One region of the Hydrogenophilus islandicus genome, then DNA from elsewhere that is predicted to be linked to it. Evidence: riboswitches for the same ligand, from Rfam matches in the RefSeq annotation. Region 1 holds a riboswitch; the other holds the start of a gene.
What was found. A riboswitch is a leader RNA that binds a small molecule or an ion and turns the genes downstream of it on or off. The one in region 1 is predicted to bind cobalamin.
Positions count from the first base shown of each region.

Region 1 (7,113 bases):
CCTCACCGAAACGCCCGGTGTCTCGGCGTTGGCCGGTGGCACGATCTCGACGCTGCCGGTGATCCGGGGCCTCGCGGACGAGCGGTTGCGCGTATCGATCGACGGCGCCGACCTCACCGCGACCTGCCCCAACCACATGAATACGCCGCTCTCCTATGCCCCAAGCGCGGCGGTGGAGTCGGTGGCGATCTACCCCAGCGTCACCCCGGTCTCGGTCGGCGGGGACGCGGTGGGCGGTGCAGTCGTCGTCGAAACGCGCAAAGCGCCGTTTGCTCCCACAGGCGAAACGATCAAAGGGGGCGAGTTCGCAACCTTCTACCGCAATAACGGCAACGGCAAGAGCGGCGAATGGGGCGCGTTCTACGGCACGGATGCGTTTGCTGCCCAATACCTGGGAAGCATCGCGCAGAGCGACAACTACCGCGCTGGCGGCGCGTTCAAGAACTACACCTTCACCGGCCGCCCGGGCCATACGCTCCCCACTGACGAAGTGGGCTCCACCGCCTACCTCGTGCGCAACCACGCCGTCGATTTCGGCTGGCGGCGCGGCGAGCACGAGCTCCATTTGGCGCTCGCCTACCAGAAGCAGCCCTATCAGCTCTACCCCAACCAGCGGATGGATCTCTTGGACAACGAAGAGAAGCGCGGCACCCTCACCTACACCGGCCGCTTCGCGTGGGGGGAACTCGAGGCGGTCGCCTACGCCGAGTCGGTCGACCACTACATGGATTTCGGCGCCGACAAGCGCTACTGGTACGGGAGTGCTTCTGGCGGACCCACTGCGGTCAATGGTAGCCCATGTTCGCCGCTTGGGCCCACGTGCGCTGCTGGGATGCCGATGTATGCGTCGAGTGACACCTACGGAGTCAAGGTCAAAACCACCGTGCCGGTGAGCACTACTGCGACGGTACGGGTGGGGGGCGAGTGGAACCGCTACACCCTCGACGACTGGTGGCCGCCTTCCGGGGGAGGGATGTGGCCCAACACCTTCTGGAACATCAAGAACGGCGAGCGGACGCGCACCGCGGCGTTCGCCGAATGGGAGCAGGCGCTCACCCACCGCTGGCAAACCGAGCTCGGCGTGCGTTTCGAGCGGGTGGCGACGAGCGCCGACCCGGTTCAAGGGTACGCCAACACCAACGGCGTTGCACCGATGTTCAACTACCAGCTGCGCGACAGCACCGCGTTCAACGCGGGCGACCGCAGCCAGCGCGACAACAACTGGAACCTGGTGTGGCGCAACACCTGGAAGCTCGACGCACAGTGGCAAGCAGGGCTCGACCTTGCGCGCCAGGTCCGTTCGCCGAGCCTCTACGAGCGCTACCCGTGGAGCACCTGGCAGATGGCGGCGCTGATGAACAACTTCGTCGGCGACGGCAACGGCTACATCGGCAACCCCGCGTTGAAACCCGAGAAAGCCTACACCGCCGCCGCGCGGCTGCGCTGGCAGCAAGCGGCAGCGGGCGGCTGGCAGGTGGAGTGGCGCCCCTACTATACGGTGATCGACGACTACATCGACGCCGTGCAGTGGGACGCGGCGGCCAACGCGCCGCGGGCCACCCCGCTCACCAACCGGTTCACCGTGCTGAAGTATGTCAACCAGAAGGCGAAGCTCTACGGGCATGAACTGACCGTCAACGGCCCGGTTGCGGAGAACAGCTGGGGTCGCTGGCGGCTTGGGGCGACGCTGGCGTGCAGCCGCGGCAGCAACGAAAAGACGGGCGACAACCTCTACGGCTTGATGCCGCGCAACGTGAAACTGCGGCTCACCCAGGAGCAGGGCTCGTGGTCGCAACAGCTGATCGTCGAAGGGGTCGAGCAAAAATCGCGGGTGAATCGGATGCGCAACGAGATCCCCACCTCGGGCTACGCGCTCGTCCACTGGGCTGGCAGCTGGCAGTGGCGCAAAGAGGCGACGTTCCTCTTTGGCGTCGACAACCTCTTTGATCGCTCCTATGAACTCCCGCTTGCCGGGGCGTACGTCGGCCAAGGGACGACGATGACCAACCCGCAGCTCCCCAACTACCCGCAGTGGGGAACGGCCGTCCCGGGGCCGGGCCGGACCGTCTGGGCCGGGTTACGCGTTCGTTTCTAGACGAGCCGTGCTAACCTTGCCGTGATGGATCGATGGACTCGCCGACAACAAAGCGTAGGCGCAATAGGTGCACTCCTCTGCGGGATGGGCGCTGTCGTCGCGCTGGCGACGGCAGTGGCCCAGCCCATTCCTGTTGCCCAACTCGCCGCGCCGCGCACGATAACTCTCTCGTGGGTAGCACTGCCGCCCGCAGCCGAAGCAGCAGCCCCGAGCGTAGCTCGAGGGGAAGAGGCGCGGCCTGTCCCCCCCGTTGAAGCGGCGCCTGAGCGCGATGAACCGGCGCGAGAAATCGCCGAACCGGTGCCTGAGCGTGAAGAACCGCTGCGAGCGGTCGCTGAAATGTCGCCTCCCGTCGCTCCTGCACCCTCAACCCCGCCCGAACCGGCTCTTCACACCGCAGAGCGGTCAGTCGCTTCAGAACCACAACAAAGCGCCCCGCCGCCCAAACCGCCTCGCCGCCCCGCCCCTTCCCGGCCGCGCACCGAACCGCCTCGCGAAGCTCCCGCTGCTCGAGCGGTGGCGGCGCATGACGCACCGAGCGATCGACCGGCCTCCCCCGCAAGCAAAGCCCCCAAAGTGGACCCCGCGCCGGAGCCACCTCAAGCTGCGCCTTCACTTCTTGCCGCAGCCTCCCCGCTCCCCGCAGCGCCGGTCCCCTCCCCGCTCACTACTGCCCCCTCTCCCGACCAACCCCTCTCCGTCTTCTGCAGCCACCGCCCGCCGCCCGACTACCCGCCGGTTGCGCGGCGGCTCGGGGAGGAGGGGACGGTGGTTGTCCTGGTGACGGTGAACGGCGACGGAACGATCGCTGCAGCCGAGCAGGACAAAGCGCAAACGACTGCGCGCCATCCGCTCCTTGTGCGCGCAGCGCTCGAGGTGGTGAAAAGTTGGCGCTGTTCGCTGCCTCCCGAGTGGCGCACTCGGCAGGTAGTCGTCCGCCAGCCGTTCCGATTCCAGCTCCAATAGAGGACAATAGCCCCGTAAAGGTTTTCCGCGATGACACCCCTGTTCAACCTCTCCCCGCATTCCTCTTTTTTCGCGCGCCTCGATCCTGTGGGGTGGAGCGTTCTTCTGCTCCTCGCTGCGCTTTTTGCCGGAATGCTCGCCGTCGTCGGCGCACGGATGTGGCTCGCGCTACGCCAACGGCCGCTCATTCGCGCGTTTCGCGCCGCCTTTGCCGAGGTGAGCGACGGCGCGGAACTCGCGCCTCTTGCGCGCACACCTGAAGCGCAGCGCCACCCCTTTGGGCGCCTTGCGGCGTGCGCGGTGGTTTCACTCGACCGCCCCGGCGTGGGTGACCCTGCCCACCGCGCCGAGCGCCTCTACCGCGCCCTCCAGAACCAGCTCGAACGAGAGGTCGCGGAGCGCGAGTGGGGGTTGACGCTCCTCGCGACTGCGGCGAATACTGCCCCCTACATCGGGCTCTTTGGGACCGTCTGGAGCATCTACCACGCGTTGGCGGCGATCGCGCAATCGGGCGAAGCGACGCTCGCTGCCGTCGCCGGACCCGTTGGGGAGGCGCTCATCATGACCGCGATCGGCCTTGCCGTCGCGATCCCTGCTGCGATCGCCCACAACCTCTTCGCGCGCAGCAACCGCCTCGTCGTCCCCGAATATGAGGCGTTCGCCCACGAGTGCTACCTGCTGCTTACCCTCGACGCCCCTTCCGCCGACCCGCAGACGACAACCGCACGGTAACCCCTATGGCCCGCCCGCCGTTTCTCGCTGTCAAGAGCCGCCACACTCCCCCGCCGACGATCAACGTCGTGCCGCTTGTCGACGTCCTCCTGGTGCTGCTGGTGATTCTGCTCGTCACCGCGCCGACGCTCCTCCACGCGGTGCGGACAGACCTCCCCCGCGCCACCTCCTCGCCGCAGACGGCCGCGCGCGACGCGGTGACCCTGACGCTCCTTCCCGACGGGCAGTTGCTCTGGAACAGTGACCCGATCGACCGCACCGAGCTGTTGCGGCGCCTGGAACCCCTTGCCGCGGCCGGAAGCGACGCCCCTCCGGTGCTTCTCGCCGTCCACCGCGCGGTCCCCTTTGAAAGCGCGGCGCAGCTAATGGTCACCTTGACGCAGGCGGGGATCACCCACGCCCGTTTTCTCCTCGAGCCCGCGCCGTATTGACACGCAGGTTGAGATTCTCGATAATCGCCCTTGCGTGTGGCGTTCGCGGCACACTGCCGCATGGGAAGTCCGGTGCAAATCCGGCGCAGCCCCCGCTACTGTAAGCCCGACTGACACGGCACCAGGTCACTGAAGCGCTGCTTTGGGAAGACGCCGTGCGCAGGATGACGGCAAGCCAGGAGACCGACGCACACGCGATAACCCCTCTGTGCCGCGGGGTGTCGGCAAGCGGGGGCTGAGCCGTAGGTGTCGCTCCTTCGTCTTGGTCCCGTTCCGCTCGCCGCAATTCCCCCAACGCACCGTTCATCACCACCAACTCGGAGGAATTGGCGATGCATATCGAACCTGGACTGCTGACTGGAGCCAAAATGGCGCTCTCTTACGGCACCGGCATCATCGCATTGGGCGCTGCGGTGAAAGCGGCCGCTGATGCCCTTCGCGCCGCAAGCGCAGCGGTGCCGCTGAACCTGAGTGGCCGCCTTCTCCGCCTCTTCATCCGCTCGGCGAGCGCCTTTGCGGTCGCCTTTGCGGCGTTTGAGATCCTACCCCACCCGCCAGTCGGGGTCTCCGAAGTCCATCTGATCCTCGGCAGCACCCTCTTTCTCCTCTTTGGCTTAGCCCCCGCCGCAATCGGGCTCGCGTTGGCGCTCCTCGTTCAAGGGCTCTTTTTCGCCCCAAGCGACCTTCCCCAATACTTTGCCAACGTGACCACCCTTTTGGCGCCGCTCTTTGCCGTTGCCGCAGTTGCGAAGCGGACGATCGCGCCCGATACCCCCTACACGGAACTCCGCTACCGCGACGTCTTCCGCCTCTCGCTCACCTTCCAGGGGGGTGTCGTCCTCTGGGTCGCCTTCTGGGCGTTCCTCGGGTTGGGTGCCGAGGCGGGGGCTGAGATCGCCACCTTTGGCGCGGCCTACCTCGCGGTACTCGTCATCGAACCGGCGCTCGACTTGGCGCTGCTTGCCGCGGCGAAGCAGGCACGCGCGTGGATCGGCGACGATACCCTGTTTACCGCTCGCCTCACCCGCGCTGCGTAATGGCGGTCGATTTGGCGCGATGACGACCACCGCCCCCCACCCGACCGCAACCGCCCCGTGCGGCACCGTCTGGTTTGTCGGCGCTGGGCCCGGAGACCCCGAACTGATCACCGTCAAGGGGCAGCGGCTCCTTGCGGAAGCAGGGGCGGTCCTCTACGCCGGCTCGCTCGTCGATGAGGCGGTGGCGCGGTATGCCCCCCCGCACGCCGAGATCGCCGACTCCAAAGGGATGACGCTTGAGGAGATCGCTGAATGGCTCACCACCCGAGCGCACCGCCACGCGACGGTGGTGCGGTTGCAGACCGGGGATCCCACGCTCTACGGTGCGCTCACCGAGATGGCGCGGCTCCTTGATCGCGCTGCGGTCCCATGGCGGGTCGTCCCCGGAGTCTCCTCGGCCTTTGCCGCAGCTGCCGCAGCGGGCGAATCGCTCACCCTCCCCGAGGTGACCCAGACGGTGATCCTCACCCGCGCCGAGGGGCGGACACCGATGCCCGATGGGGAGACGCTCGAAGCGCTCGCGGCCCACCACGCCACCGTCTGCCTCTTCCTCTCGATCACCCTGACGCGCGAGGTGGAGCGGGCGTTCCTCGCCGCAGGCTGGCAACCTGAGAGCCCCGTGCTCGTCGTTCAGAAGGCGTCGTGGCCCGAGGAGCGGATCGTGCGCACGACCCTTGCGGAGCTTTCAAGCGCCTGCCGCGCCGCGAAGATCGTCTCGCAGGCGATGATCATCCTCTCCCCGGCGCTTGGGGCGCGTGAGTGGCTGGATGCACCACGCAGCAAACTCTACGACCCCACCTTCACCCACCGCTTTCGCCGCGCAACCCGTCCCTCACCCCCAACGGGAGAGAGCTAATGCCCCATCACCCCGTGATGCTCATCGTCGGACACGGCTCACGCCACCCCGAAGGCAACGCCGAGGTGGAGCGCTTTGCCGCGGAGGCGCGCGCACGCCACCCCGACCGGACGATCCTCACCTGCTTCATCGAATTCGCCGACCTCCTTCTTGCCGAGGGGCTCGACCGCGCAGCGGCAGCCGCCCGGAGCGTCGCTCAGCAGCGACCCGAAGTCGTCGTCGTTCCCCTGATCATCAACGCCGCGGGTCACGTCAAAATGGAGATCCCCGCGGCGATCGACGCGGCGGCAGCCCACCACCCCGACGTCACCTTCACCCTGGTCCCCCAGATCGGCACCGGCGATGAGCTCATGCGCGCCCTCACCGGCGAGTTGCGCGCTGCGATGCGGCGGCTGGCGATGCCCGACCCGACGACGACGGGGGTGATTCTCCTCGGCCGCGGCTCGAGCGACCCGGGGGCGAACGCAGAACTGGCGAAAGTGGCGCGGTTGCTCTATGAGACGACCGACCACGAGCTCGTCGACCTCGCCTTCACGGGCGTCACCTACCCGCGGCTCGAGCGGGTCGCGCAGCGGCTCGTGACGCTCGGGGCGACGCAGATCGTCGTTCTGCCCGTCTATCTCTTCACCGGCGTCTTGATCGAACGGATCCGCGCCCAGGTCGCGCGGCTTGAGCGGCAATACCCAACGGTCGCGTGGGCGCTGGGAGGCATCCTTGGCTTTCGCCCCGAGATCACCGGCTGGTTCGACGCGCTCGTCTCCGCCCCACAAGAGCAGTTGCCGACGCTCGCGTGCGTCGGATGCAAGTACCGTGCCTGGGCGCTCGACGCTGGCTTGGGGCACCACCATGAGCATGGCGGACACGACCATCACCACGACCACCACGGTCACGGTCACCCCGACCCCCACGGGCAGCCCCCTCACAACCATCACGATCACGACCACCGTGCGCATTCCTCCCCACATAACCCTGCTCTAAACGGCACCCCTGTGACCC
Region 1 is NZ_BAAHXE010000009.1:39,929-47,041, reverse strand. It holds gene ACYQ6T_RS04630 (TonB-dependent receptor plug domain-containing protein) at 1-2,095, shown strand, start outside; gene ACYQ6T_RS04625 (energy transducer TonB) at 2,180-3,061, shown strand; gene ACYQ6T_RS04620 (MotA/TolQ/ExbB proton channel family protein) at 3,092-3,793, shown strand; gene ACYQ6T_RS04615 (ExbD/TolR family protein) at 3,799-4,224, shown strand; cobalamin riboswitch at 4,240-4,430, shown strand; gene ACYQ6T_RS04610 (energy-coupling factor ABC transporter permease) at 4,557-5,261, shown strand; gene cobM (precorrin-4 C(11)-methyltransferase) at 5,281-6,117, shown strand; gene ACYQ6T_RS04600 (sirohydrochlorin chelatase) at 6,117-7,113, shown strand, end outside.

Region 2 (7,113 bases), on a different contig from region 1:
GGCTCCCCAACGCCGGCAAGTCGACCCTCATTCGCCAGATCTCTGCCGCACGCCCGAAAGTGGCCGACTACCCGTTTACCACCCTCTACCCCAATCTCGGGGTGGTGCGGACCGACGTCGACCGCAGTTTTGTTGTCGCCGACATTCCGGGGCTCATCGAAGGGGCGAGCGAAGGGGCTGGCTTAGGTCACCGGTTTCTCCGCCACCTGCAGCGCACAGCACTACTCCTCCACCTCGTCGACCTCGCGCCGCTCGACCCGGAAGCCGACCCGGTGCGCGACGCCCAGGCGATCGTCGAGGAGCTGCGCCGCTACGACGAAGCGCTCTACCGCAAACCGCGGTGGCTCGTCTTCAACAAGATCGATTTGATCCCCGAAGAGGAGCGCGCCGACCGCTATCAGGCATTTCTCGCGCGCTTTGGGGCGGTGGAGCGGTGGTTCGCGATCAGCGCTGCAACCGGCGAAGGGTGCCGAGCACTCGTCTATGCGGTGCAAGAAGCGGTCGACGCTGCGAAAGCTGCGGCGATCGCGCAACACGCCCAGGTGACCACCGAACAACCGGACGAAATCATCGAAACCCCACGCTGCGATGACCCGCACGAACCTCCCCGAGCCGAGTAATCCCGCGCCGCAACCGCACCGTGCGCCGATTGCGGCCAGCCGCCGCCTCGTCGTCAAGGTCGGGAGTGCCTTAGTCACCAACAACGGACAAGGGCTCGACACGGCGCGCCTTGCCGATTGGGCGCGGCAGATCGCCGCGCTCCTTGCCCGCGGCGTCACCGTCTCGGTCGTCTCCTCAGGTGCGATCGCCTGTGGCCTGCAGCGGCTCGGCTGGAGCAAGCGCCCCTCGTCGCTCAACCTCCTGCAAGCCGCCGCCGCGGTCGGACAGGCGGCGCTCGTCGAAGCGTGGGAGCAGGCCTTTCGCCCCTACCAGCGCCACACCGCGCAGATTCTCCTCACTCATGAGGACCTTGCCGACCGCACCCGCTACCTCAACGCCCGCAGCACCCTCACCACCCTCCTCGACCTCGGGATCGTGCCGGTGATCAACGAAAACGACACGATCGTCACCGACGAGATCAAATTCGGCGACAACGACACTTTGGGGGCGCTCGTTGCGAACGCGATCGAGGCCGACGCCCTCTTCATCCTCACCGACCAGGCGGGGCTCTACACCGCCGATCCGCGCAAAGCGCCCGACGCGACGCTCGTTCCTGAGGCGGATGCGGACGATCCGCAACTCGTCACCATGGCCGGAGGGGCAGGGAGCGGCATCAGCAAAGGGGGAATGATCACCAAGGTACGCGCAGCGCAGCGCGCAAGCCGAAGTGGCGCCCATACGGTGATCGCCTCGGGACGTGCCCCCGACGTGCTGCTTCGCCTTGCCGCAGGCGAGGCGCTCGGCACGTGGCTCAAAGCGCGCGCAACCCCCCTGGCGGCGCGCAAACAGTGGCTTGCCGACCATCTCAAAACCGCCGGGACCCTCTGGCTTGACGCCGGTGCAGTCGCGGCGTTGCGTGCCGGGAAGAGCCTCCTTCCGGTTGGGGTAACCCGCTGCGAGGGGGAGTTCCCTCGCGGTTCGGTCGTCTCGTGCCGCGCCCCCGACGGACGGGAGGTGGCGCGGGGGCTCATCAACTACCCCGCCCACGAAACCCGGCTGATCGCCGGGCAACCGAGCCAGCGGATCGAGGCGCTCTTAGGTTACCTCGAAGAACCCGAGTTGATCCATCGCGACAACCTGGTGCTCCTCGACCCCTAGCTTCGCGGCCCATTTCGCGTATCATTGGAGAGGGTGTACTCCGGAGATTGCGATGAAACCGACCCTTCCCAATGAAGCGCTCGCGCAGCTCTTTACCGAAGCGCGTTCCCACAACGGCTTTCTTCCCGACCCGATCCCCGACGAGACGCTCCACGCCCTCTATGAGCTCCTCAAATGGGGCCCCACGTCTGCAAACGGCTGCCCGGCGCGCTTTCGCTTCATCAAATCGCCCGAAGCGAAAGCGAAACTGAAGGAGACGCTCGACCCCGGCAACGTCGCGAAGACGATGGCCGCGCCGGTCACCGTCCTCATCGGCTACGACCTCGCCTTCTACGAGCAGCTGCCGAAACTCTTCCCCCACACCGACGCGCGGTCGTGGTTTGTCGGCAACGAAGCGCTTGCTCGGGAGACCGCTTTTCGCGACGCGGCCCTCCAAGGCGCCTACCTGATTCTTGCCGCCCGAGCGCTCGGACTCGACTGCGGGCCGATGGCAGGCTTCAACAAGGCGCGGGCCGACGAGCTCTTCTTCGCCGGGACGACGATCCGTTCGCTCTTTCTGGTTAACCTCGGCGTCGGCGACCCGAGCAAACTCTTTCCTCGCAGCCCCAGACTCACCTTCGACGAAGCATGTCAGATTCTCTGACCGTTGCGGTGATCGGCTCCGGTCCGGCGGGGCTTTCCGCCGCCCTCTGGGCGCAGCTGCTGGGCTACGCCCCGGTGGTGATTGAAGCGGCCGACGAGCCGGGCGGGACACTGCGCTACAACTTTCTCCCCAACGAATGGGTGTTGGGGCTACCGGGACTCACTGGCACCGCGATGAGCGCGCAGTTCGTCGCCCACATTGCGCAGCGGCAGATTCCGCTCCTCTGCAACCACCACGTCACGCGCCTTATCGCCACCCCGCAAGGGTGGCGGCTCCACTTTGCTGAAACCCCCGAACCGCTGGCTGCCGCCGCAGTGATTCTCGCAACGGGCTTGCGCTTTCGCGGGCTGGAGAGCTTCGTCGATGTTGCCGGAATCGAGACGTTGGCGCCCGACGAGATCGCCTTTGGGCCCTACGCCTTCTGTCACCTCGACGCCTGCCGCGACAAAACGGTCCTCATTGTCGGCTGTGGCGACAACGGCTTTGAGAACGCCAAGATGGTGCTCGAAGCGGGGGGGCGAACGATTCTCCTGTGCCGCTCAGCGCCGCGCGCCCAGCGCCACCTCCGGGAAGCGGTTGCCCACTACCCTGACCGTCTCCGGCTCTACCCGCACGCCCGCCTCCGCGCCCTTCGCCGGGAAGGGGGCGCGCTCGTCGCGACGTGGCACCACGGCGATCACGCAATTGACGAAGCCCAGATCGACCGGCTCCACCTGTTGCTTGGTTACACCCCGAACATTGAGGGAATCGTCGCCGCGCTCGGCGATGCGGCGGAAGCGCTCCACCGCGACGCGGAGGGGTATCTGCTGACCGACGCGTGGGGGCGAACAACGCTCCCGCGCCTCTACGCTGCAGGAGACGCCGCCAACCGCGACTTTCCCAACGTCGTTTCGGCGATCGCGAGCGGCGCAAAAGCGGCGAAAGCGGTCGACCTCGACCTCGGCCGCTGCTAGACGCGAGTCGCTCGGGAAGTTATAATTTCGCCTTCCATGCTTCGCGGTGCCGCAACTGCCGTTCGTGCGGTTGCGGTGAAACGGGAAAGCGGTGTGCGCATATGCTGCGCAAAGCCGCTGCTGCCCCCGCAACGGTAGGGAAGATTCTACCGACGCCACAACGCCACTGACAGCGCTGCTCGCCTTGCGGGTGGGCTGTTCGGGAAGGCGGCGTTCGGTTTGCTTCCAAGCCCGGAGACCGGCCGCGAAGGAGTTTCGGTTCTCGGCCACGGGGGAATGGCCGGTGATTGGAGTTCTCGCCATGTCCATCCATTTGCGCGTATCGCAAGCAGTCGCTTGCGCGCTCCCTTTTCTCACCTCTTTGACCCCCCTGCCCGCATGGGGCGAAACGCTACCCGCAAGTGATCCGACGCTTGCCGAGATCACAGTAACAGCGAGCCGGATCGCGACGCGCACCGACCAGAGTCTCGCCGCCGTCACGGTGCTGACCCGCGACGAGATCGAAGCGAGCGGCGCCGCCACCCTGGTCGAGCTCCTTGCCCAGACACCGGGCGTGCGCATCGCGCAAAATGGCGGCGCAGGGTCATCGGCGTTTCTTTTTCTCCGGGGGGCCGAATCGCGCCACACCCTTCTCCTTGTCGACGGGATGCGCATCGGCTCGGCAACCTTAGGGACCCCGACGCTCGAGGCGATTCCGCTCGAACTCATCGATCGGATCGAAATCGTCCGCGGTCCAGCAAGCGCCCTTTACGGGTCTGAGACGATCGGCGGGGTAGTGCAGATCTTCACCCGGCGCGGGGAAGAAGGATTCCACCGCCGTGCGGCGCTCGGCTACGGCAGCAACCAAACCTTTCGCGGAACCACCGGCATTTCCGGCTCCGACGGGGGGTTTCGTTACACCTTGGATGTTGGCGGCGAAGGAACGGGAGGGTTCGACGCCACCACCGCCAAGAACTTCGGTCACCAGGACGACCGCGACGGTTGGTGGAACCGCTTTGCCTCCGCCCATCTCGCTTGGGCCCTCCCCGCAGGGGGTGAGGTGGGCGTTCAGACGTGGGCGACGCGCGGCCGCAACGAGTACGACACCTGGGGGGCTGGCAGTTTCAATCCGATGCTCCATAAGGATTTGACCAGTGGGCAACTCTACCTCCGCGCGCCGGTGACCGACGAGTGGCTCACCACTGTTCGCCTTGGCGCCACCCGCGACGCGTTGATCTCCCTTGCCAGCGCGACGAGCCGAAGCCGCTATGCCACCGACCAGCGGCAGCTCCAGTGGCAAAATGAGGTCGCCCTGCCGCTCGGCACACTCCTTGCCGCGTTCGACCTCACTGGCACGGAGGTTGACGCCACCACCGCCTACACCCGAACGCGGCGGGTGGTGCGTGGCTATCTCCTCGGCTGGCAAGGAGAAGTCGGCCGCCACGGCTGGCAATTGACCGCGCGCTATGACGACAACAGCCAGTTTGGCGGCAAAACGACCGGCCAGGCGGGTTACCGCTACCAGATCGCGCCGGAGTGGCAAGCGCGGGTGGCGGTGAGTAGCGCCTTCAACGCGCCAACCTTCAACCAGCTCTACTGGCCCGACACGGGGTTTGGCGTCGGCAACCCCGACCTCAAACCGGAGACCGCTTATGAGAAAGAGGCGGGCATCCGTTGGCAGCGTGACCGCACCCACGCCGAGCTCACCCTCTTTGACGCCCGGGTCAAAAACCTGATCGCGGGTTGGCCCCCGGTGAACGTCAACCGGGCGCGACTCAAAGGGGTGGAAGGAGCGCTCGGCAGTCACATCGGCGCGTGGCGGGTGAGGCTCGCGGCCGACTGGCTCGACGCCACCGACGAGGCGACGGGCAGACGCCTCCCCCGTCGCGCACCAGCCGCTTTGTCCGGACAGGTGGCGTACGACGCCGGTCGCTGGCAAGCGGGGGTCGACGTCAATGCGCAACGCCCGCGGTGGGACGATGTCCGCAACACCACCCGACTCGACGGTTTTGGCCGCACCGACCTCTGGTGGCACTACGCGCTGACCAAAGGGTGGCGGTTGGAAGCGCAACTCGCGAACCTCTTCGACCAGAGGTATGAGACCGCCGCCACCTACCGGCAACCGGGACAAACCCTCTTCGTCGGGTTGCGCTATCGCGATTGAGCCGATCGGTGCGCGTTTCCGGCCGCCGTCTGGTGGTGCTCCTCGCTCTGGTCGTGCTCACGGGCGGCGGCCTTGCCGCGGCGCTCGCCACCGGCTCCTATCCGGTGGCACTGCCCGAGCTTCCCGCGGCGCTTGTGCGGAGCGACCACCCCGCGCACGCGGTGGTGTGGGGGCTGAGGCTCGAGCGGGCGCTCGCCGCGTGGAGCGCCGGAGCGCTCTTGGCGCTTGCCGGGCTCCTCATGCAGACGCTGCTGCGCAATCCCCTCGCCGACCCATACCTCTTGGGGGTTTCGAGTGGCGCTGCCGTGGGGGCGCTCGCGGCGCTGCTCTTTGGCGCCGCAGCGGTCACGGTGACGGGGGCTGCTTTTGCCGGCGCGGTCACCGCGATGGCGCTCGTCTTTGCGCTGGCGCACGGCTCTGGTCCCTGGTCTGCGACGCGGCTCATCCTCACCGGCGTGATCGTCGCCTCTGGCGGTGGTGCGATCGTCGCGTTGATGCTCACTTTGGCGCCCGAACAGCGTCTCCACTCGATGCTCTTTTGGTTGATGGGTGACGCGGCGCACGCGACGCTCTCCCCCTGGCCCTTTGCCGTGCTCCTCACTGCGGTGGCGCTGCTCCTCCCCTGGGGGCGTGACCTCAATCTCCTTGCCTACGGCCCGGAGAAGGCGCGCAGCCTGGGCGTTCCGGTTGTGCTCATCGGTTGGGGGCTCTATGGGGTCGCTTCGCTCCTGACCGCAACCGCAGTGACGCTCGTCGGCTCGGTCGGGTTTGTCGGGCTGATCGTCCCGCACGCGATGCGGATGCTCCTCGGGTCTGACCTGCGCTGGCTGCTGCCGACCACCCCCTTGGCCGGAGGGCTCCTCTTGCTGGTCGCCGACACTGCTGCCCGCTCGCTCTGGGCGCCGCTCCAGTTGCCGGTCGGCGTGGTCACCGCGCTCCTTGGGGTCCCCTTCTTCCTCTGGCTGCTGACCCACGCGCGCGGTTACGGAGGAGCGCGATGAGCGAGGTGCTGGTCGCGTGCGAGCAACTCACCCTCGCCGTCGGCGGCAATATCCTCTGCCGCGACCTCTCCTGGCAGGTCACTGCGGGGTCGTGGTGGGCGGTTCTGGGCCCGAACGGTGTCGGCAAATCGACACTCCTCGCGACACTTGCCGGGCTCACCCCTGCTGCTTCTGGCAGCGTCGTGCTCGCGGGGCGGCCTCTCTCGGCGTGGCCTGCGCGGGAACTTGCGAAGTGGCGCGGCTGGTTGGGGCAAAATCCGCTGCTCCCCGACGATGCGACGGTCTGGGAGGCGGCGCTCATCGGGCGCCACCCCCACGTCGGGCGCTGGGGGTGGGAAGGAGCGCGCGACTGGGCGATTGCCCGCGCAGCGCTCGCCGAAACCGACCTTGTTGGGTTCGAGGAGCGGCTCGTAGTCACCCTCTCGGGGGGCGAACGGCAGCGGGTCGCGATCGCCGCGCTCTTCACCCAACAACCGCACCTCTATCTCCTCGACGAGCCGACCAACCACCTCGACCTGCGCCACCAGCTGGCGATCTTCGAACGGCTTGAGGCGCGGCGCCGCGAAGGGGCGGCGATCGTCACCGCGCTCCACGACCCCAACTGGGCGGCGCGCT
Region 2 is NZ_BAAHXE010000006.1:3,717-10,829, forward strand. It holds gene obgE (GTPase ObgE) at 1-620, shown strand, start outside; gene proB (glutamate 5-kinase) at 589-1,758, shown strand; gene ACYQ6T_RS03290 (malonic semialdehyde reductase) at 1,811-2,401, shown strand; gene ACYQ6T_RS03295 (NAD(P)/FAD-dependent oxidoreductase) at 2,386-3,354, shown strand; cobalamin riboswitch at 3,382-3,615, shown strand; gene ACYQ6T_RS03300 (TonB-dependent receptor domain-containing protein) at 3,656-5,497, shown strand; gene ACYQ6T_RS03305 (FecCD family ABC transporter permease) at 5,506-6,498, shown strand; gene ACYQ6T_RS03310 (ABC transporter ATP-binding protein) at 6,495-7,113, shown strand, end outside.
Region 2: linked by a shared signal. The riboswitch ahead of ACYQ6T_RS03300 (TonB-dependent receptor domain-containing protein) and the one ahead of ACYQ6T_RS04610 (energy-coupling factor ABC transporter permease) in region 1 are both predicted to bind cobalamin.